4 regions of the Burkholderia sp. AU33423 genome follow, and region 3 is predicted to be linked to each of the others. Evidence: riboswitches for the same ligand, from Rfam matches in the RefSeq annotation. Region 3 holds a riboswitch; each other region holds the start of a gene.

Region 1 (5,654 bases), on a different contig from region 3:
ATCAGCGTATGCGAGCTCGACGACGGCAACCCGAAATACCAGGTCGCGAGGTTCCATACGATCGCGGCGATCAGCAGCGCGAACACCATCGCGAAGCCCGCACCGCTGCCGACCTGCAGGATCAGCTCGACCGGCAGCAGTTGCAGGATGCCGAACGCGACGGCGCCGCTCGAGATCATCACGCCGAGGAAGTTCCACAGGCCGGACCAGATCACCGCGACGTTCGGTGTCAGCGAGTGCGTATAGATCACGGTCGCCACCGCGTTCGCGGTGTCGTGGAAACCGTTGACGAATTCGAAGCCGAGCGCGATCAGCAGCGCGGCGCCGAGCATCAGGTACGGGAACAGCGATCCTTCGCGCATCGGCGACAGATCGTCGATCAGGTGCGTGGCGATATAGACCGCACCGATCGCGAGCACCAGCAGGAAGACGGCATAGCCGAGCTGCTTGGTACGCTCGACGGAACCCGAATTGCTCGGGGCAGACGAAGCAGGCTGATTCATGACGGTATCTCGTAAGGGAACCGCGACCGATCCTAGCTTCGGCTAGCAGTCAGTTTGATGACAGCAGGGACAACGGGCGGCGTGTCTTACAGCGATGTAAGGTGAACATCGCCAGGCAATTGCAATACGACGCGACACGTCGGCTTGTGTCGTGGTCGATATCGCGAACGCAACATGGCAGGCGGCTACGTCGCAGTGTCGCGCCGATCGTCGTCGGCGATCAACGTCCATCCGTGCGGCGCCGCAGCGAATGTCGTGCACGACAGCGGTGCGACGTCGATGCGGGTTGCCGCGCCGGGATCCAGTCGCATGGCATGTGCGACGGCCGCGCGAACGATCGGCGCATGCGTGATGGCGACGATGTCGCGGCCGTGTTGCAGCGCGTTCAACCATGTGCCGACGCGGCGCATCGCTGCATCGAACGATTCGCCGCCGTGCGGCGACGCGCAGGGATTGCCGATCCACGCGCCCACTTCGTCAGGCATGTCGCGCGCGAGGTCGTGCAGCCGCTTGCCGCGCCAGTTCCGGTAGTCGATGTCGCGCAGCGCGTCATCGATGTCGGCATGCAGGCCGAGCGCATCGGCGGTCTGCACCGCACAGCGGGCCGGGCTGCACAGCACGAGCGCGCCGGTCACGCGTGCCCACCGATCGTGCAGCGCCGCGGCGTCGGCGAGCCCGTGCGCGTCGAGCGGGTCGTCGTCGGGAAACGTACCGGTGCGCATTGCCCGGGTCGAGGCGTGTGCGATCAGGCGCAGCGAGGCATGCATGTTCATGTCGATTTTCGGATGGGCCGGGACGAGTGAATTCGATCACCTGCCGCCGCTTCAATACGCGAACGTTCGCGCGTACAATTCGCCCGATACGAAACGCGGAAGCCGGTGCAATCCCGGCGCGGTCGCGCCACTGTAACCGGTGATCCATGATCCCGGAAGCCAGACCTGCCTTCGTACCCATCCAACATTTGTCGGGGCGCGATTCCCCCTGAGGTGCATCCATGAGCGAAGCAGTGCTGAAGCCGGCGGTCGTGCCGGCACCCATCCCCGTCCGTGAACTGTTGCCGTGGGCCGTGTTCGTCGGCTTGATCCTGTTGCTCGCGCTGTACTTCGTCGGTGCGGAACAAGGGGCGACGTCGCTCGTGCCGGGCATGTATGTCCACGAGTTCGTCCACGACGGCCGCCATCTGCTCGGCTTCCCCTGCCACTGACGCGGAGTTCACGATGGTCGGAAAGCTGCTCATGCGCGGGATGCTCGCAGGCATCGCCGCAGGCCTCCTCACGTTCGGTTTCGCGAAAATCGTCGGCGAACCGCAAGTCGATCAGGCAATCTCCTTCGAAGAAAAAGCCGAAGCCGCCCGAGGCGAAGCACCGGAACCTGAACTGGTCAGCCGCCACACGCAAGCCGGCCTCGGTCTGCTGACGGGCGTCGTGACCTACGGCGCGGCATTCGGCGGGCTGTTCTCGCTGGTCTTTGCGTATGCGTATGGCCGAGGCAGCCGTCTCCCGGCACGGCCGCTGGCTGCGTGGCTTGCGCTGGCGTCGTTCGTCGCGCTCGTGATCGTGCCGAACATCAAGTACCCGGCCAATCCGCCGTCGGTCGGAGACCCCGACACGATCGGCTATCGCACGGGGTTGTTCTTCCTGATGATCACGATCTCGGTCGCGACGATGGTGTTCTCGGTCAGCGTGCGCCGCCATCTGCTGGCGAAGCTCGGGCAGTGGAACGCGTCGATCGTCGCCGGGCTCGTGTTCGTCGCGATCATCGCGGCCGTGCAGATCGGGCTGCCGTCGGTCAGCGAGTTGCCGGCCGATTTCCCGGCGGCGTTGCTGTGGAAGTTCCGCGTGGCGGCCATCGGCATGCAGGCGATCATGTGGACGACGATCGGCCTGCTGTTCGGCGCATGGGTCGAGCGTACCGAACGCATCGGCATGCGCGCCGCCTGACGCGCATTGCTACGGGGCGCGCCTAGCGCAGCATGCGCGGCGCGCTCCACGTCGATTCGCGTGCCAGCGCGACGAACGCGGCCAGATAGTCGATCGACGAGGCCGCGCTGCGCGGCTGCCGCTGCGCCGCGCGCAGTGGGGCGAGTACCTGAAGTGGGCGGTCGAATCGTTCCGCATCACCGCGAACGGCGTGCAGGAATCCGAACGAAATAGGGCCGGCGTGTACGACATTCATTCGCCGAACATCCCGACGCAGGCGCACATCGTCGGCCTGATGAAGAAGGCGGCCGAGCGGATTCCGGCGGAACGCCTGTGGGTGAACCCGGACTGCGGCCTGAAGACGCGCCAGTGGGCGGAAGTGATTCCGGCGCTGACGAACATGGTCGCCGCCGCGAAGACGCTGCGCAACCAGGTGCACTGATCGGGGCGCGGTGCGGAAAACAGGAAGGGCGGCCAGACGGCCGCCCCCAGATGTACGAGCACCGGGCGGGCGAAGCTGCCGGGCCGGTGCGCGTGTGCGTCAAGCCGTGCGTGCTGCGCGCGGCAACGTGTCGGCCGTCTTGCGGGGCGCGCCCGCATCGTCGATGCTCACGCGGCGCGAGATCAGCCACACGCACAGCGACGACACGATCGCGGCGCTCGTGTACTGGAGCGCGAGCGGCCACCATTGCGGCGCGGTGTTCTGCGCGATGATGGTCGCGACGAGCGGCGTGAGGCCGCCGGCGAGCGCGCCGCACACCTGGTACGCGATCGAGATCGCCGTGTAGCGGATGCGCGCGACGAAGATGCCGCTGACGAAGCCCGCGACCACCGAGTAGTAGCCGGATTCCGCGAGCGTCGCGAGGCCGACGCCGACCGTGATCGACAGCGGCGTGCCCATGTGTACGAGCGGCAGCATGACGAACGGGACGATCGCGGCCCATGCGCCGGTGATCAGCAGCACGCGCGTGGTGCCGAAGCGCTGTGCGAGGAACGCGGCCGCGAGCTGCACGACGAACTGCAGCACGGCGACGATCGTCATGCAATGCAGCACCATCGACCGGTCGAGCGACAGGAACTGCGTCGCGTAGCTGATCATGAAGATGTTGCTGAAATACACGCCGGCGATGCCGTACACGTTCGCACCGATCGCGAGCAGCAGCAGCGGCCAGTACTTGAGCGCTTCGCGCAGCGGCTTTTGCGCGATGTTGCCGCTCTTCTTGACTTCCTCGAACTCGGGAGACTCGGACACGCTCGCGCGGATCACGAAGCCAACGATCAGCAGTACGGAACTTGCCAGGAACGGCACGCGCCAGCCCCAGCTCATCATGTCTTCCTTCGACAGCGTGCTGATCGCGCCGAACGCGAGCATCGACAGGATCAGGCCGCTCGCGCTGCCGAGCTGCGCGAACGACGCGAAGAACGTGCGCTTGCCTTCCGGCGCATGCTCGCCGGCGAGCAGCACCGCGCCGCCCCATTCACCGCCGACCGCGATGCCTTGCAGCACGCGCATCAGCACGAGCAGGATCGGTGCGATCACCCCGGCTTGCGCATGAGTCGGCAGCAGGCCGATCGCGACCGTCGACACGGCCATCAGCATCAGCGTCGCGAGCAGCGAGCGCTTGCGGCCGAAGCGGTCGCCGAGGTAGCCGAACATCACGCCGCCGAGCGGCCGCGCGAAGAAACCGACCGCGAACGAGCCGAACGACGCGAGCAGGCTGATGAAGCGGTTTTCGCCGGGAAAGAACAGCGGCCCGAACACGATGGCGGCGGCGGTCGCGTAGCTATAGAAGTCGTACCACTCGATCGTGGTGCCGACGAACGACGCGAGCGCCGCCCGCTTGGGTTGCTTGACGGAAGTCCCCATCTTTATGTGTGCTCCTCTGAATCCTCTGATTTGGAATAGGTGGCGGCGCGGGGATCAGTCGCGGTACGCGACGCCCGGCAGCACGCACAGCAGCTCGTATGCGAGGTTCGCGCCGAGCAGCGCCGTGGTGCCGAACGGGTCGTACGGCGGCGCGACTTCGACGAGATCGCAGCCGACGATGTTCAGCCCCTTCGCGCCGCGGATGATCTCGAGCGCCTGCGGCACCGTGAGGCCCGCGATTTCCGGCGTGCCGGTGCCCGGCGCGTAGGCCGGATCGATGCCGTCGATGTCGAAGCTGATGTAGACGGGCGTGTCGCCGACGCGCGCGCGCACTTCTTCCATCAGCGGCGCGAGCGACTTGTTCCAGCATTCCTCGGCCTGGACGACGCGGAAGCCCTGCTCGCGGCACCAGTCGAAATCCTCGGCGGCGTAACCCGTGCCGCGCAGGCCGATCTGCGTGACCTTGTCGCCGTGCAGCAGGCCTTCCTCGACCGCGCGGCGGAACGGCGTCCCGTGTGCGATCTTTTCACCCATCATCGTGTCGTTCACGTCGGCGTGGGCATCGACGTGGATCAATGCAACCTTGCCGTGCTTGCGGTGGATCGCGCGCAGGATCGGCAGCGCGATCGTATGGTCGCCGCCGAGCGTGATCGGCTTGCAGTCGTGCTCGAGGATCGCGTCGTACGCCGCTTCGATGCGCGCGATGGAATCGTGCAGGTTGTACGGATTGATCGCGACGTCGCCGATGTCGGCGATCTGCAGCGAATCGAACGGTGCCGCGCGCGTGGCCATGTTGTACGGGCGCAGCAGCACGGATTCGGTACGGATCTGGCGCGGGCCGAAGCGCGCGCCGGTGCGGTTGGAGGTGCCGAGATCGAACGGCACGCCGACGAAACAGGCGTCGAGGCCTTCGGCGCTCGCCACGTGCGGCAGGCGCATCATCGTCGCGATGCCGCCGCAGCGCGGCATTTCATTGCCGCCGAGCGGCTGGAAATGGGTGTGGTCGTTCATGGCTGTCTCTTCCGATGTGGGGTTGCCGTATCATGCGACGCGGCTTGACGCACAGTTTTACGCGCTCGGCCCGGAAAGAAGAATGCGAAGATATCGACGTAAACATCGATTTTCATCGATGTATGGAAGGGGATGAACGTGCTGGGGAATCTGTCGACCCTCGATCTGCGGTTGATCCGCGTGTTTCTCGCGGTCACGGACGCGGGCGGCGTCTCGGCCGCGCAGGCCGTGCTGAATGTCGGGCAGTCGACGATCAGCGCGCAGCTTTCGTCGCTCGAGACGCGGCTCGGCTACCGGCTCTGCGAGCGCGGTCGCAGCGGTTTCCGGCTCACGCCGAAGGGCGAGCGCTTCCAC
Region 2 (5,654 bases), on a different contig from region 3:
CGCAGCCGGCCTACGCCGTTCCGGCGAGGCCGAAGGCGGGCGGCGTGGATAGCATTCTTGCGTGGCGACGGTTCGCAGACCCCTACCGGCCCGCTCACCGCCCCCTGTCGCAACGATCAGATCGGGAAACTCATGAAACAGCGCGCCATCCCGGCCCGCAGCCGTATCCTGCCGGGCTTCGGTGCGCGCCTGCTGAGCGAACTCACGCGCAGCGGCGCGCCGCCGGCCGACCGTGATGCACAGCCGCCGCCACCGGCAGCGACGCCGGGCGATTTCGTCGCGCTGTACCGCGACGCGATCGAACGCCTCGAGGCCCAGGTCGCGCGCGGCGACGGCCACCCGCCGATGCGCAAGCGCGAAGTCGACCTGATGTGCCGCTGCCTGCTGAGCTGCGCGACGCTGGCCGACGCAATCCGCTGTGCGCGCGAATTCGGCGAGATGCTGACCCCGCGCGCCGGCGCGCTGTCGCTCTCCGTGCGCGACGGGCGCGCGACGTTCCGGATGGATTCGCTGCGCCGCACACGCAGCCCGGCCGCGTGCCTCGTCGACCTGACGGGGTTGTTCTGCTATCTGCAGCTGTTCGGCTGGCTGATCGGGCAGCCGCTGCGGCCGACCGACGTCTGGCTCGGCCATCCGCGCCGCGACGACGCGATGCCGCTGCTCGGGTTGTTCAACGCGCCCGTCGAGGTCGGCCGTCAGACCTACGGCTTCGCGTTCGATGCCGCACGGCTCGCGTGCCGCGTGACCCGGCAGCCGGCCGAGCTCGACGCGTTTCTCGTCGATTTTCCGTTTCGCCTGATCGATGCGGCGCCGGCCGTCGTGTCGTGGGCGCAGCAGGTGCGTGGCTTTCTCGATGCGGCGCTCGCGCACGAGCAGGCGTTGCCGGCACTCGCCGAGCTGGCCGCGTGGCTCGGCGTCAGCGAGGCGACGTTGCGGCGGCGGCTGGTCGCCGAAGGCAGCGGTTATCACGTGCTGCGGGAGCAGTGTCTCGCCGAGGCCGCGCAACGCTGCCTGCGCGAGTCGGACTGGCCGGTCGCACGGATCGCCGCGCATCTCGGGTTCGGCGGCGAGGAAGCATTCCGTCGCGCGTTCGTCAGGTGGACGGGTGTCGCCCCGAGCCGGTTTCGGCGCGATTGCATGGCAGCAAACCACGCCATTTCGTCAGACATGAAACGCGCCATCGACGCATGAAGGAAAGGATTTCGAAAGTTTTTGCGCGCCGATGACGTTTTTTCGCATCCCCGCACGGCCCGACAATTGACGCGCCGGAGCGCACGCCATTACCCTTGCGCGCTGATCGTTCCCAGGGATGGGATCAAAAGGGAACGCAGGAGAGGCCGCGCCTCGAGTCTGCGGCTGCCCCCGCAACTGTGAGCGGCGAATCCGTGCCACTGCATGCCACTGGGAAACCGGGAAGGCCGGCACGAATGACGACCCGCGAGCCAGGAGACCTGCCATCGACCCGAGGTCCAAGCAGCCGCACCGGGCGGGGTGTCCCGGCGCGCCAGGCACCGCTATTGGCGGTCGCCCGTTGCATGGACGGCCCGACCTCAGGATCCGCCCGATGTCCACTGTTACCGCATCCGCTTCCTCACCGGAAGCGTCGCGCCGGCACGCCGCCGGCATGCACGGCCCGCCTGCTCGCGCGCGCCGCTCCGTATTGATCGCGTCCGCCGGCATGTGCCGCGCCGATGCTCGCGACCGCGGCCCGCTCGGCCCGGTCGCGCGATAACCCGCTCACCGATAACAAAACCGGCGCTGCCCGCCGCCCGCCCACGATCGACGCATGCGCAGCCCGACCACAACGACAGCCTCATGAAGATTCGACACCTCCTTGCCACGTCCGCCGCGACCGCGCTTCTCTCGCCGCTCGCCCACGCAGCCGGCGACACCTCGGTTGCGCAACCGGCCCCGGCCGCCGAAGGCGCCGACCTGCAGACGATCAACGTGACCGACACACGCCGCCTGCCCGAGTCGTTCGACCAGCGCTATGCGACGACCCAGGTGCTCACGCGCACCGATCTCGACCGGTTGTCGCCGAGCGACCCGAGCATCACGCAGGCGCTCGCAACGCTGCCCGGCGTGACCGTCTCGCAGAACGGCGGGCCCGGCTCGTCCGCGTCGGTCAGCATCCGCGGCTCGTCGGCCAGCCAGGTCGCCGTGTTCATCGACGGCATCCGGATCGGCTCGCCGACCACCGGCATCGCGCCGTGGGCGGACCTGCCGACCGAAGCGTTCGAACGTGTCGAAGTGATCTCGGGGCCGGCCGCCGCGTCGTTCGGCGCCAATGCGATGGGCGGCGTCGTGCAGCTCTTCACGCGCCGCGCGGCCAACCAGCCGAACCAGACCACCGTGTCGTTCGGCGGCGGGTCGAACAAGACGTTCGACACGCAGCTGCGCACGTCGGGCACGGTGCCGTCGACCGGGCCGCTCGCCGCGCTCGGCGGGCTCACCTACTCGCTCGGCCTGCACTCGTACAACACGGCCGGCATCGACGCGACGCGGCCGTTCGCGTACGGGCATGAGGCGGGCCGCAACCCGTACCACGCGCAGGATCTCGACGCGCGCCTCGGCTACGCGCGCGACAACTGGTCGATCTCGACGTTCGCGCTGTATCACCGGTCCGATCTGTCCTACGACAACCGCGGCTTTGCGAACCGCCAGCTCGATCATCAGCTGACGACCGGTATCGCGTTCCACCTCGATATCACGCCGGACACGCAGTTCGACCAGTCGTTCGGTTATGCGAACGATCGCGGGTTCATCTACGCGAGCGATCCGACCATCCCGACCGACCAGATCAATTCGCAGCGCATCAGCACGTCGACGTCGCTGACGCATCAGGCGCGCGGATTCCATCTGTTCGGGCTGCCGCTGTCGGGCGAAACCAAGCTCGCATACGACTTCACGCGCGAGCAGGCATTCCTGCCGGTCGACATTCCGAACGGCGTGCCGACGCGCAACGATTCCGCGTTCTCGCTGCACCAGTCGGCAACGCTCGGCAGCGTGACGATGTTCCTCGCGGGGCGTCATGAAATCATCGCCGGGCAATCCGTGAATACGGGTAACGCGGCGCTGTCGTGGGCGATCACGCCGGTGTACACGGCGCGTGTGTCGTACGGCAATGCGTTCAAGCTGCCGTCGTTCAACGACCTGTACTACCCCGGCTACGGCAATCCGAACCTCAGCCCGGAACGCAGCACGTCGGTCGAGGCTGCGGTCGATGCGAACACGTCGTACGGTACGTTCACGGCCGCGATCTACGATACGCGCGTCAGCAACCTGATCGCGTACAACCCGGCGACGTTCTCGCCGATGAACATCGGCCGCGCGCATATTCGTGGCATCGACTTGTCGTACAAGGGGACGATCGGCCGCTCGACGCCGGTGAGCCTCGCGGTCGGGATCCTGAATCCGCAGGACGAAACCAACGACTCGTGGCTCAACCGCCGGCCGCGCCAGACGGTCAGCCTCAACATCGATCACACGTGGGATGAACTGCACCTGCATGCGTTGAGCACGGGGGCGTCGCTGCTTTATGGCGGCACGACGTTCGACGATCCGGCGAATTCGACCTATCTGCCTTCGTATCTGACGGTGGGCCTGCGCGCGTCGTACCGGATCAATTCACACCTGACGGTGTCGGCGACGGTGTCGAATCTGTTCGACCGGCAGTACATGACCGCGTATGGGTACAACACGCTTGGGCGGACGGCGTTCGGGAAGGTGAGTTATACGTTCTGACGGGGATGGGGAGGCTTTGGCCGGATAGGTGGCGAGGCCTCCCATTTGAAACGGCGTATCCGATGCCTGCGCGACCGATGCTTGAAACGGGTGATGCCACCCCAAAACCGGGCGACGGACTGACGGCAACCGAGCGGCCAGTCTTTCGTCGCACCGCGCACGTTGCCGTCCGTATCAACACTGTTAGACTGCGGACGCCCTCCCCGCACATGTAGTCAACCATTCAGGACAGTGACATGACCGAATGCGCGCTAACCTTTACCAGTCAGGCCGAATGGGAAAACTGGTTAGAGCAAAACGGCACCACTTCGGCCGGAGCATGGCTGCGTCTGGCGAAAAAAGGCACCGGCCAGCGCACCGTCACCTACGAACAGGCGCTGGAAAGCGCCCTCTGCCATGGCTGGATCGATGGTCAAAAGCGGGCCGAGAGCGAGCAATACTGGTTGCAACGCTTCACCCCGCGCTCCGCAAAAAGCATCTGGTCCAAACTCAACACAGACAGGGCTGAAGCGCTGATCGCCGCAGGCAGAATGCGCCCGCCCGGCTTGTGCGAAATCGAGAAAGCCAGAAAGGACGGCCGCTGGCAGGCTGCCTATACGTCGGCCAGCAACTCGATCGTGCCGGACGACCTGCAGGCGGCTTTGGACGCCAATCCGGAAGCCCGCGAGTTTTTCGCAACACTGAACAGCCGTAACCGATATGCCATCCTGTTTCGGATACAGAATGCCAAAAAGCCGGAAACACGGGCGCGCAAAATCGGGGAATTCATCGACATGCTGAATCGCGGCGAAACCATCCATCCATAGATTTTTCGCTGACGGGAATGGTGCCAAACGGGACATATCGTCTGTCAGGGCTGCTTCGGCTCGGCAGCCGGTATTGCAACGCGCAATCGCGAACGCGGCGACTGGGGGTGAACCATGGACCAAGGCGGTGACTTTATCGTGCGCACCATGTCGGCCGACGAAGTAGCGATGTCGGTCGAATGGGCGGCTGCAGAGGGCTGGAACCCCGGCCTGCCTGATCCTCATTGTTTCAGGGAAGCGGACCCCGCCGGGTTCTTCGTCGGCGTCTGGCGCGGCGAGCCGGTCGCGTGCATTTCCGCTGTCGCCTATGACGAACGCTTCGGCTTCATCGGCCTCTACATCGTGAAACCCGGGTTTCGCGGCAAAGGCTTCGGCATCCGAACCTGGCAGCACGGCATGCGTTACCTCGGAGACCGCAACATCGGGCTCGATGGTGTCGTGGCCCAGCAGGCGAACTACAGGAAGTCCGGATTCGCGCTTGCGTATCGCAACATCCGCTATGAGGGGCGCGTGGACGGCATCGGATGCGCGCACGTAGTGGCAGCGGCCGACGTGCCGTTCGAGCAGTTGCTTGCCTACGATCGCGCGTGCTTTCCGTCGGCCCGCGAGCGGTTCCTGTCCACCTGGATCGCGCAGCCGGATGCCGTTGCGCTCGCGACGGTCGACGGCGGCCGTGTCGCCGGATACGGTGTCGTGCGCCGCTGCAAGGCGGGCTGCAAGATCGGCCCGCTGTTCGCCGACGACGCAGGCATTGCCACCGGGCTGTTTCGCGCGCTGGCGGCGCGCATGCCCGGCGAGGTCATCGTGCTCGACGTGCCGGAAACGAACCCCGCGGCCGTCGCGCTGGCGGAACGGCACGGCATGACGAGCGTGTTCGAAACCGCACGGATGTACACGAAAGAAGCACCGGCGATTGCGATCGACCGCGTGTTCGGGGTGACGTCGTTCGAGCTGGGGTGATCGTCATAAAAACTGAACCTCTCGAGCATCAACCCATGAACGGCAAACCACACAAGGGCGACATCAGCATCGGCCCGGATCGCTGGATCGAATTCGGCGATCTGATGGGCAAGCAGGCGCAGGCGGTTCCGATCGATCCCTGTC
Region 3 (5,654 bases):
TCGGCGAGCGCATAGCCTTCCGGCGGATTGAGCACGCACGCGCCGAAGCGCAGTTCGCCGCTCGTCGTGATCGCCGGTGCGACACCGACGCATGCGGCGATTTCCCGCGCGATCACGTTGACGCCCGTCAGCCCGCCCAGCAGCGGCACGACCGCCGAGCCGTCTTCCGCCACGGCGAGCACGGGCGGCTCGACGCCCTTGTCGGCGAGCGCGGGGGCGATGCAGCGGATCACGATGCCGGCCGCGCACAGCGCGACGATCGGCAGGCCGCGCGCATAGAGTTCGCGCAGGTGCGCGCCGAGATCGTCGAACGGCACATCGGCCGCGACGCGCGACGCGAGGCCGTGCACGAGCGCCCCCGGATAACGCGCCTGAATGCGCCGCGCGGTATCGAGCGCGCCCGCGCCGAGAATCACGATCGCGGGCGGCGTGGTCATCCTTGCCATTTTTCCCCCGGCACGACGAGCAGCGAGAAATACGGCGACGCCATCGGATCGACTTCGTCGAGCGGCACGATGCGCTGGCTCGCCATCGTCGCGCGCTCGACATACAGCGCGCGCTTCGCGAGCCCAAGCTCGTCGAGCACCCGCCGCACCTTGTCGAAATTGCGGCCGAGCTTCATCACGACGGCCGCGTCGGCCCGCGCGAGCCGCTCGCGCAGTTCGTGCTCGGGCAGCACGCCCGACAGCACCGACAGGCTCTGGTTGCGATAGACGAGCGGCTGGCCGAGCACCGCGGTGCCGCCGAGCATCGCGCACACGCCGGGGATCACCTCGGTGTCGTAGCGCGGCGCGAGGCGGTCGTGCAGGTACATGTACGAGCCGTAGAAGAACGGGTCGCCTTCGCAGATCACCGCGACGTCGCGCCCTGCGTCGAGATGCGCGGCAACGACCTCGGCGGCCGTATCGTAGAAGTCGGCGATCACCGTCTCGTAGCACAGCGGCGGCGGCAGCGCCTCGGTCGTCACCGGATAGACCAGCGGCAGTTGCGTCTGCCGGTCCTGCAGGTGCGCTTCGACGATGCCGTACGCATTGCCTTTCTTGCCCTTCGCGACGAAATACGCGACCACGGGCGCGGCCTGCAGCACACGCAGCGCCTTGATCGTCATCAGTTCAGGATCGCCGGGGCCGACACCGACCCCGAACAGGCGTCCGCGCGCGGTCGTCATTCGACCTCCGTCGCGAGTGCGTTGACCGCCGCAGCGGCCATCGCGCTGCCGCCGCGCCGGCCGAGCAGGGCGACGTACGGCACGCCGCGGCTGTCGGCATCGAGGAGCGCCTTCGATTCGGCCGCGCCGATGAAGCCGACCGGGAAACCGAGGATCAGCGCGGGGCGCGGCGCGCCGGCGTCGATCATGTCGAGCAGGTGGAACAGCGCGGTCGGCGCATTGCCGATCACGACGACGCTGCCCGCGAGATGCGGACGCCACAGCTCGAGCGCGGCGGCCGAACGCGTGTTGCCGAGATGCCGCGCGAGATCGGGCACCTCCGCCTCGCCGAGCGTGCAGATCACGCGGTTGTCGGCAGGCAGCCGCGCACGCGTAATGCCTTCGGCGACCATCCTGGCGTCGCACAGGATCGGCGCGCCGGCTGCGAGCGCCGTGCGGCCCGCCGTGCCGGCGCCGGCCGAGAAGCGCAGGTCGTAGACGACGTCGACCATCCCGCACGCATGGATCACGCGCACCGCGAGTTTCTCGAGGTCGGGCGGAACCTGCGACAGGTCGGCCTCGGCGCGGATCGTCGCGAACGACTGGCGGTAGATTTCCTGCCCGTCGCGAATGTAGTCAAGCATCGGTGGTGTCCTGGCTGTGCCGCGCGTCCGTCAGTCGGGCCGCGGCCTGGTCAATCGTCAGATGGCGCGCGAGCGGGGCGCCAAGGCCCGCAGCGGCGTCGCGCCGGTAAAGGTCGTAGTGCGCGGGCGCAACCGCGACGAGCGTGTGCGTCGCGGGATGCGGCAGCGCGCAGTGGCGCTCGCAGCCGGTCAGGTGCACGTCGACTGCATGGCCGATGCGGGCGGCGAGCGCGAGTGCGTCGTGCTTCGTGTCGGCGCGCGCCTTCGCGCAGCCCGCGCTGCCGGCGCACGCGACGAGCGTCGCCAGCGGATCGGACGACACGCAGACGAGGCCGAGCGACGCGAGCGCATCGAGCGCGGCCGGTGCGCGTTCGCGCGATACGCGATGCAGGAATACGCCTTGCCATGGCGTCATCGACAGCGTGCCGTCGCCGTCGCTTTCGGCCAGCGCGGCGAGCCGTTCCAGTTGGGCGGCATCGAGCCGGCCGAGCACGAATTGGGCGCCGACGTTGCAACGCGTCGCCTCGCGCGACGGGCGCACGCCGAAACGCAGCGTCGGGTCGGTGCGCGTGCGGCGCCAGCCGGTGAGCGCGGGATCGGCCGCGAGCGGGAAGGGAGCATAGTGCTGCGCGCGTTCGAGCAGCGCGTGTTCACCGCATGTTGAAAGCAGGGTGCGCATCCGCGTGACGTCGGCCGGCGCAAGATCGAGGAACGCGAGCAGCAGCGCGCGCACCAGCGCGATACCTTGATCGGGCGCTACGTCGACCAAAGCGGGTTGGTCGCCATGCGTGACCGGCGGGCAACCCGCCAGCCCGGCCGCGAGGCGCACCGCGCCGTCGCCGCGACGCCATGCGGCCAGCCAGATGTCGTGCGGATGATCGAGCGCCGCAACCGATTCGCCGCCGTCGAGCTGGATCGAGAATTTCGGCGATAGCTCGCCGCGACGCGGCTCGCGCGCCAGCATGTCGAAGAGCGGCGCGGCGAGCGCGCGGCTGTCGACGAGCGCGGCAGGGTCGTGGCCGGCGAGCGGGCTGAGCATCACGTTGCGGACGTCGTCGCTCGCGGCGAGCGCCGCCGTATCGGCGGCTGCTTTCGAGGTGGCGTCGACGGACGGCCCGAGACCCGCTTCGAGCAACGCACGCGTCAGCGCGTCGGCCGCGCCGTCGCGAATGCCGCGCAGCTGGAGATTCGCGCGATTGGTCGCGTCGATCGCGCCGGAGCCTAACGCACGCGCGGCGGCGGCGATCGCCCGTGCCTGGCGCGCATCGAGCCGGCCGCCCGGCAGCTTGATCCGGCACAGTCCGCCGTCGGCGGCCGCGACCACGCGCACGAGCCCCGGGCAGGCCGACGGGCGCACGATGGGCGACGCAGGAATCGAAACGGGGGCGGAACTCAACGGGGTACCGGGACAGTGTCGCGCCGCGGCCAACGCATCGGTACACCCCGCCCGACGCCGACTGGCACGCACGCACTTTCTGGCCGGCAGGTCTCCTGGCTGACAGGTCGGCGCCGGCTCCCGGCCTTCCCGGTGGAACCAGTGGCATGAGGGGGAGATCGGCTCGCTGTCTACAGTTGCGGGGGCAGCCACAGCGGCGCGTGGCGCGCCCTGTGTTCCCTCTTCGGCCCCGAAGGGCACCGGCGAACGAACGGCCGTAGGATACCCGATTTTCGCGACGATCCGGCATCGGAGATACGTTGCACAACCGCGTCGCAGCACGGCTGCAACCGGTTTTTCGCTATCTCGCAAATGGTACGATTGGCGGCTCGACACCAGACCGGCGACCGCCGGAATCCGCGATGAAACTCGGCAGGACGGAGCTGTTCGGCATGGGCATCGCGCTGGGCCTGCTGGCCATCCCGGCCTGGATGCTGCTCGCGTGCATGCTGATCCCGCTTGCGCCGTTGGCCGAGTGGCCGAAGAATGTCGGGCTCGCCGGCCTCGGCGTGCCGATCGTGGCGGGCGGCACGTTCCTGTACAGGACAAGCGGGCCGCGGCCGCTGATGTGGCTGCTGCTCGGCTGGCTGCTGATCGCGTCGATCGGCGGCATGGTCCTTGGCTTGCTGGTGTTGATTGGCCCGGTGCCACGCGGCTGACGTCGTCGCCGTATCGCCCCGGCGGGCGGGCGACACGCACGGCGCGGGAGCGGATCAGAATCATCAACGAATCAACGCGCGGCGGCCCGGCCGCCGCGCATCGCAACACACGGTAGGGAATCGAACGATGGGGAAGGGTGCATGACGGCGTGGCTGACGGTAGTGGGCATCGGCGACGACGGTTACGCGGGGCTCGGACGCAGCGCGCGGCGCGCACTGCTCGACGCGACGCTCGTCGTCGGCGCGAAGCGGCATCTCGACATGCTGCCCGCGCGGCTGCCGGCCGCGCGCGAAGCGTGGCCGTCGCCGTTCGATCTGGCGGGCGTGCTGGCTCGACGCGCGTCGCCCGTCTGCGTGCTCGCCAGCGGCGACCCGATGCTGTTCGGCGTCGGCGCCACGCTCGCGCGCCAGCTTTCCCCCGACGAATGGCGCGTCCTGCCCGCGCCGTCGTCGCTGTCGCTCGCGGCCGCGCGCCTCGGCTGGGCGCTGCAGGATGTCGGCGCGGTTTCGCTCGTCGGCCGCCCGCTGGCGACGCTCGCGCGTCACCTGCTGCCCGGGCGCCGCCTGTTCGTGCTGAGCGCGGACGGCCGCACACCGGCCGCCGTTGCGGCCGAACTCGTCGCACGCGGCTTCGGGCCGACGCGCATCAGCGTGTTCGAACATCTCGGCGGCCCGCTCGAGCGGCGTCTCGACGGGCTCGCGCAGGACTGGCGCATCGACGAAACCGCCGCGCTCAACCTGGTCGCGCTCGACTGCCTGGCCGGCCCCGACGCGCCGCGCCGCGCGCTCACGCCCGGCCTGCCCGACGATGCGTACCGTCACGACGGCCAGCTCACCAAGCGCGACCTGCGCGCGATGACGCTCGGGCGTCTCGCACCCGCGCCCGGCGAGCTGCTGTGGGACGTCGGCGCCGGCAGCGGCTCGATCGGCATCGAATGGATGCGCGCGCATCCGTCCTGCCAGGCGATCGCGATCGAAGCGCATGCGGAGCGGCAGCGCTTCATCGAGCACAACCGCGACGCGCTCGGCGTGCCGGGCCTGCAGCTCGTCGCGGGCCGCGCCCCCGATGCGCTCGCGGGGCTCGCCGCGCCCGACGCGATCTTCATCGGCGGCGGGGCGACCGCGCCGGGTGTGCTCGACGCGTGCTGGGCAACGCTGAAGCCCGGCGGCCGGCTGGTTGCGAACGCGGTCACGCTGCAGGGCGAGATGACGCTCGCCGCATGGCGCGATGCGCACGGCGGCACGCTCACGCGCGTGTCGCTCGCCCACGCCGAGCCGCTCGGCCGCTTCGATACGTGGCGACAACCGTTGCCGGTCACGCTGTACGACGTGCGCAAGCCCGACGTGGCCGACACGCCCGCATCGTCGGCCACGACGAACGCAACGGACGCGTGATGCGCGACGAGACCCCCGAACAGCCCGCGCCGCTACGCTTCGGCTATACGACCGGCAGCTGCGCGACCGCGACGTCGCTCGCCGCCGCGCGGCTGCTGCTCGCGGGCCGGGCGGACGACGCGGTCGAGATCGTGTTGCCGAAGGGGCAGCGCGTGATGATGCGGCTCGAGTTCTGCCGTACCACCGCCGACGGTGCGGAAGCCGGCACGATCAAGGATGCCGGCGACGATCCGGACGTCACGCACGGCGCGCTGATCTTCGCGCGCGTCGCGCTCGCGGCGGCGCCCGGCGTGCGGTTTCATGCGGGGCCGGGCGTCGGCACGGTCACGCGCGCGGGGCTGACGCTGCCGGTCGGCGAACCGGCGATCAACCCG
Region 4 (5,654 bases), on a different contig from region 3:
AGATGCAGCGAGCGGCACGTCGGTGCGTCCGTAGCAGATGCCCGACTCGACGCCGACGGCCGGATGACGGATCAGGACGACGTCCATCCGAGCACCACGAGATAGATCGCCAGTTCGCACAGTTGCTGCGTGAAGCCGAGACAGTCGCCCGTATAGCCGCCGATCCGCTTCACGAAATAGCGGGCGGCCCACGCGCGCACGAGCACGAGCGCCACGCATGCGGCGACGCCCATGCGCCAGTCGGGCCAGAACAGCCAGGGCAATCCGAACAGCGCCGCGACGCATGCCGCGCGTGCGCCCATTCGTTGCGCGACCGGCTTCGCCTTGCCTTCGGGCCGCACGTAGTCGAGCGTCATCAGCAAGCTCACCGCTGCCGCTCGGCTCGCCGCGTGCGCGGCGATCATCGTCCACGCGGCACGCAACGGCAGCATGGACGCGAGCGCCTGCCATTTCACGCCGAGCGAGATCACGAGCGCGACCGCACCGAACGTGCCGATCCGCGAGTCGTGCATGATGCGCAGCACGTCGTCGCGCGTATAGCCGCCGCCGAACGCATCGCAGCTGTCGGCCAGGCCGTCCTCGTGGAAGGCGCCCGTTGCGAGCAGTGTCGCGGCCATCGACAACCCGACCGCGATCGACGGGGGCAGCGCGCGCAGCGCGGCGAGATAGACGAGCGCACCCCACGCGCCGACACATGCGCCGACGAGCGGGAAATAGCGCGCGGCCTGGTCGAGATCGCCGGCCACGTAGCCGATCGAGCGCGGCACCGGCACACGCGTGAAATAGCCGAGCGCGACGAAGAAGTAACGCAGTTCGGCCTGCACGCCGCGCGCGCGATCAGGCGTCACGATTGTCGACGCCGGCGGATTCGAAGCTCGCCATCTCCGTGAGGAATGCGGCTGCCGCCCGCACGAGTGGCAGCGCGAGCGCGGCGCCCGTGCCTTCGCCGAGCCGCAGGTCCAGCGCGAGCAGCGGCTTCGCGCCGAAATGCTCGAGCATGCGCCGGTGCCCGGCCTCGTGCGACGTATGCGAGAACACGCAGTAGTCGCGCACGCCGGGCGCGATCCGTTCGGCAACCAGCAGCGCGGCCGTCGCGATGAAGCCGTCGACGAGGATCGTCATCCGCTCGCTCGCGGCCGCGAGATACGCGCCCGTCATCATCGCGATCTCGAAGCCGCCGAACGTCGCGAGCACATCGAGCGGCGCAATCGCGTGCGAGTGCTTGACGAGCGCACGGCCGAGCACCGCGCGCTTGTGCGCGAGGCCCTGGTCGTCGAGGCCCGTGCCACGCCCGACGCACGCGTCGATCGGCACGCCGAGCAGGCGGCTCATCAGGCACGCGGCCGACGACGTGTTCGCGATCCCCATCTCGCCGAAACCGATCACGTTCGTGCCGAGCGACGCATGCAAGCGCACGCGCGCCGCGCCGGCCGCGAGCGCCGTCATCGCCTCGTCGCGCGTCATCGCCGGCTCCGCCGCGAAGTTGCGCGTCCCGCGCGCGACCGGCAGCGACACCAGCCGGTCGGACAGTGGCAGCGGCGACGCAACACCCGCATCGACGATCTCGAGCGTGCTCTGCGCGACGCCGGAGAACGCGTTGATCGCCGCGCCGCCGGCGAGGAAGTTCGCGACCATCTGCGCGGTCACCGCTTGCGGATAAGGACTCACGCCCTCGGCGGCGATCCCGTGATCGCCGGCAAATACGATCATCACGGGACGCTGCACGACCGGCCGCTCGGTGTGCTGGATCAGGCCGACCTGCAACGCGATCGCCTCGAGCTGGCCGAGGCTGCCGGGCGGCTTGGTCTTGTGGTCGATCACGTGCTGCAGGCGCTTGCGCAACACATCGTCGAGCGGCGCGATCGCGGGCGGGAAGGGGGTCGGGGTCGTCATCGAAAAGCCGTATCGTTGGCGCGGTATGCGCCGCGCATCGGAAAAGGAAAGATCATTGTCGCTCGGGCCACGCCGGCAGCAGCGCATCGCGGCCGTTCTCGCGGATCAGCACGAGCGGATAACCGAACGCATCGGTCGCGCGCTCGGGCGTCAGCACGTCGTGCACGGGGCCGGCCCACGCGTGGCCGCGGCCGTCGAGCAACAGCGCATGCGTCGCGAAACGCCGCGCGAGATTCAGATCATGGCACGAGAACAGCACCGTGCGCGGGCCCGCGTCGAGCCAAGCGGCCAGCGCGGTCAGGCAATCGATCTGGTGATGCAGGTCGAGATGGGCGAGCGGCTCGTCGAGCAGCATCGACGGCGCGTCCTGGCACAGCGTCGCGGCCAGCGCGACGCGCTGCCGCTCGCCGCCCGACAGCGACAGCACGTCACGCGACGCGAGCGCGGTCAGGTCGAATGTCGCCAGCGCATCGCGCGCGGCCGCGCGGTCGCCGTCGCGCTCCCAGCCCCAGCCGCCGAGATACGGAAAGCGGTTGAGCAGCGCCGTGTCGAACACTGTCGCGCTGAATGCGTCGTGCAGTTGCTGCGGCATCAGCGCGCGACGCTGCGCAAGCTGCTCGGGTGGCCACGCGGCAAGCGGCCGGCCGTCGACCTCGACGTGTCCGCCGGCCGGCGGCTGCAGCCCCGCGAGGGTCGCGAGCAGCGTCGTCTTGCCCGCGCCGTTCGGCCCGGCGACACACCAGATCTCGCCGGGACGAAACACCTGGGTGAAGCCGTCGAGCAGCGTACGCGCGCCGGCCTTCAGCGTCAGGCCGACGGCCGCGTAGTTCATGTCGCCGGCCGTGGCGTGCAGTGCGGCCCCCGTCATCGCATCGGCCTCCTCAACAACATCCACAGGAACACCGGCACGCCGATCAGCGCGGTCATCACGCCGACCGGCAGTTGCGCGGGCGCGATCACCGTGCGTGCGAGCAGGTCGGCCGCCATCACGCCGCCGCCGCCCGCGAGCATCGCGGCCGGCAGCAGCATTCGCTGGTCATTGCCGAAGGCGAGCCGCAGCGCGTGCGGCACGACGAGGCCGACGAAGCCGATCGTGCCGGCCGTCGTCACCGCTGCCGCGGCGGCCAGCGACGCGACGAGATAGATCCGCACGCGCAGGCGCGCAACGGGCACGCCGAGCGCGAGCGCGGTCGCGTCGCCGCGCAGCAGCACGTTCAGTTGCGGCGCGGCCGGCAGCGCGACGCAGGCGGCCACCAACAGCGCCCCCCACGCGAACCACGGCGCAGTCACGCCGTTCAGGTCGCCGGTCAGCCAGAAGATGATCCCGCGCAGCCGTGCATCGGGCGCGAGCGACAGCAGCAGCGTGACGAGTGCGCCCCACCCTGCCGCGATCACGACGCCCGTGAGCAGCAACCGCGGCGACGCATCGCGCGATTCGCCGCGCCACAGCTCGCGGCGCGCGAGACCGAGCACGAGCGCGACCGACACGAGCGAGCCGGCGAACGCCGACGCATCGACGAGCCACCACGCGCCACCCGCGATCATCGCGACGAGCGCGAAGCCGGCCGCGCCACCCGACACGCCGAGCACGTACGGCTCCGCGAGCGGATTGCGCAACAGTACCTGCAACAGTGCACCGGCCAGCGCGAGCAGCGCGCCGCACGCGAAGCCCGCGAGCGCGCGCGGCAGGCGCAGCGTGCGGACGATATCGGCGAACAGCGCGTCGCCGCCATGCGGCACGAGCGACGCGAGCGCCTGCCATGGCGACATCGGCACGCTGCCGATCGACAGCGACGCGACGAACAGCAACGCGACCGCCGCAGCCAGCGCGGTCCAGATCGCGGTGGCGCGCGCGGCGCTCATGCCGCGCACGGCGCCGCACACGACGTGCGGCGCACCCGCTTGCGGCAGCGGGCCGGTCGTGACGTGAGCGCCGCGCGGACGATTGGGGTCAGCATCGAAGAAGATTCCGTGAAGCATTGCGCGCCCCGCCTCCCCGCAGGCCGCGCGTCACGAAGCCCGTGCGGGCTCCCCGTCTCGGCCGGTATCCGGGCTGGCGGCGGTCCGGCTCGCCTTCCCGCGCGATCACGCGCAGTGGCCCGCGTCCGCATGCAGGACCTGCACGCGAAACGCGCCCGAGCCGGCCTGCGTCACGAGACGCGGCCGCTTACCGTTGCGGGGGCAGCGCAGGTTGGCGGGCTTCCGGCGCCCGCGCCCTGCTTCCCGTTTAACCGCGCGTTCCACGCGCGAGCACCGAGGCGGCGCCAGTTTAGGAGCGGGTCGCGCGAGCGTCAAGGAAGCGTCCGGACACGCACGGGACGCGCTGATTCGCGGCAAGAAGCAGGGGTGTTACGACTGGAAACGTTACAGATGTCGGATTGCGCGTTATTCCGCGCTAAAATGCTGGGTCTTTAGAGGACGCAGCAAATGCTCAACGAACTCGAAACCCTATCTCAAAATATTGGCCGTCTGATTTCGCTGAACAAGCGCTATCACTCGGAACGGCTCGCGCTCGAGGAGCAGGTCGCGCAATTGCGCGCGGATGCGGACACTGTCCGCGCGGAACTCGCGCAACTGCGCGACGAACGCGATGCACTTGCGGCCGAGCGTGACACGCTGTCGGCAAAGATCGACGACGCCCAGGTGAAACTGAACGCGATTCTCGAAAAGCTGCCGCGCTCGAAAAGTGTGGAGCAAGCCGACAACCAGCTCGACCTGCTGGATGCGCAGGCGCGTACGGATGGCGATGACGCGGCCAGCCACGGAGAACATGCATGAGCACCAAGCAGATCGAAGTCTCGATTCTCGGTCAGGCCTATCGGCTCGCCTGCTCGGCCGAGACCGAAGCGGCGCTGCTCGAAGCGGTCGCGCGCGTCGACGCCGAAATGTCGAAAATCCGCTCGAACAGCTCGGTACGCGGCACCGATCGCATCGCCGTGATGGCGGCGCTGTCGCTGGCGTCCGAATTGCTGCGACTGCAAACGAGCGTGCGGCACGGTGAAGCATTTCCGGCGGAGGAAATCCGTCGTACAATGCACCAGATGAACGAACAGCTCGGCGCGGTGCTCGCACAGCACGAGACGCAGTAACGTTTTAATCGATGCGTCGATTCCCCTTGATCTCGGCGATCAACGGTGGTCAAATTGGCGCATCGAATCACAGTTCAGTCAGCTTCCCTGCCTGGTTCGCCAAGGTCATATATTCCTTGAACCAATGCCATGTGCACGGTTGCGGAAATTTGTAGCACGGGCGCGCGCGTCACTCTGTCTGATGTACCCGAAGTGCTGCTAACTGCGACCAATTCTGAACCTCAGGTTCAGGATGCCGGCCTAGCGGCCAAGGCGGGGGCCTATCCAACGGCATCGGGAACTCCCGATGCCGTTTCCTTTTGCAACAGCCCTTTCTGCGTCGATCACGATCCATGCAATACTGGCTGATGAAGTCCGAACCGGACGAAGCAAGCATCGACGATCTCGCCAACGCACCGCAGCGCTCGCTGCCGTGGACCGGCGTGCGCAACTATCAGGCGCGCAATTTCATGCGCGACACGATGAAGATCGGCGACGGCGTGCTGTTCTATCACTCGAGCTGCCCCGAGCCGGGCATCGCGGGTCTCGCCGAAGTGTCGTCGACGCCCTACCCCGACCCCACGCAGTTCGATCCGAAAAGCCCCTATTACGACCCGAAGTCGACTCAGGAAGCACCGCGCTGGCTGCTCGTCGACGTGCGCTTCGTGAAGAAGTCGCCGCTCGTGCCGCTCG

What was found. A riboswitch is a leader RNA that binds a small molecule or an ion and turns the genes downstream of it on or off. The one in region 3 is predicted to bind cobalamin.
Region 1: another riboswitch for cobalamin. It lies ahead of CFB50_RS31265 (CbtB domain-containing protein); the one in region 3 lies ahead of cobG (precorrin-3B synthase).
Region 2: another riboswitch for cobalamin. It lies ahead of CFB50_RS26470 (TonB-dependent receptor domain-containing protein); the one in region 3 lies ahead of cobG (precorrin-3B synthase).
Region 4: another riboswitch for cobalamin. It lies ahead of CFB50_RS13600 (FecCD family ABC transporter permease); the one in region 3 lies ahead of cobG (precorrin-3B synthase).

Annotation. Positions count from the first base shown of each region.
Region 1 is NZ_NKFH01000007.1:2,841,100-2,846,753, reverse strand. It holds gene CFB50_RS31275 (inorganic phosphate transporter) at 1-503, opposite strand, end outside; gene CFB50_RS31270 (histidine phosphatase family protein) at 689-1,276, opposite strand; cobalamin riboswitch at 1,326-1,463, shown strand; gene CFB50_RS31265 (CbtB domain-containing protein) at 1,498-1,707, shown strand; gene CFB50_RS31260 (CbtA family protein) at 1,721-2,443, shown strand; partial or broken gene CFB50_RS31255 (5-methyltetrahydropteroyltriglutamate--homocysteine S-methyltransferase) at 2,532-2,864, shown strand; gene CFB50_RS31250 (MFS transporter) at 2,964-4,289, opposite strand; gene speB (agmatinase) at 4,344-5,300, opposite strand; gene CFB50_RS31240 (LysR family transcriptional regulator) at 5,439-5,654, shown strand, end outside.
Region 2 is NZ_NKFH01000007.1:1,757,197-1,762,850, forward strand. It holds gene CFB50_RS26465 (AraC family transcriptional regulator) at 133-1,191, shown strand; cobalamin riboswitch at 1,281-1,473, shown strand; gene CFB50_RS26470 (TonB-dependent receptor domain-containing protein) at 1,816-3,744, shown strand; gene CFB50_RS26475 (YdeI/OmpD-associated family protein) at 3,981-4,550, shown strand; gene CFB50_RS26480 (GNAT family N-acetyltransferase) at 4,665-5,510, shown strand; gene CFB50_RS26485 (DUF6331 family protein) at 5,546-5,654, shown strand, end outside.
Region 3 is NZ_NKFH01000004.1:1,388,645-1,394,298, forward strand. It holds gene cobJ (precorrin-3B C(17)-methyltransferase) at 1-437, opposite strand, end outside; gene CFB50_RS09145 (precorrin-2 C(20)-methyltransferase) at 434-1,168, opposite strand; gene CFB50_RS09150 (precorrin-8X methylmutase) at 1,165-1,791, opposite strand; gene cobG (precorrin-3B synthase) at 1,784-3,148, opposite strand; cobalamin riboswitch at 3,256-3,446, opposite strand; gene CFB50_RS09160 (hypothetical protein) at 3,589-3,885, shown strand; gene cbiE (precorrin-6y C5,15-methyltransferase (decarboxylating) subunit CbiE) at 4,027-5,280, shown strand; gene CFB50_RS09170 (cobalt-precorrin-5B (C(1))-methyltransferase) at 5,280-5,654, shown strand, end outside.
Region 4 is NZ_NKFH01000005.1:243,446-249,099, forward strand. It holds gene cobC (alpha-ribazole phosphatase) at 1-87, opposite strand, end outside; gene CFB50_RS13585 (adenosylcobinamide-GDP ribazoletransferase) at 72-848, opposite strand; gene cobT (nicotinate-nucleotide--dimethylbenzimidazole phosphoribosyltransferase) at 838-1,893, opposite strand; gene CFB50_RS13595 (ABC transporter ATP-binding protein) at 1,946-2,761, opposite strand; gene CFB50_RS13600 (FecCD family ABC transporter permease) at 2,758-3,873, opposite strand; cobalamin riboswitch at 3,916-4,166, opposite strand; gene CFB50_RS13605 (ATPase) at 4,321-4,671, shown strand; gene CFB50_RS13610 (cell division protein ZapA) at 4,668-4,982, shown strand; RNA gene ssrS (6S RNA) at 5,064-5,245, shown strand; gene CFB50_RS13620 (EVE domain-containing protein) at 5,315-5,654, shown strand, end outside.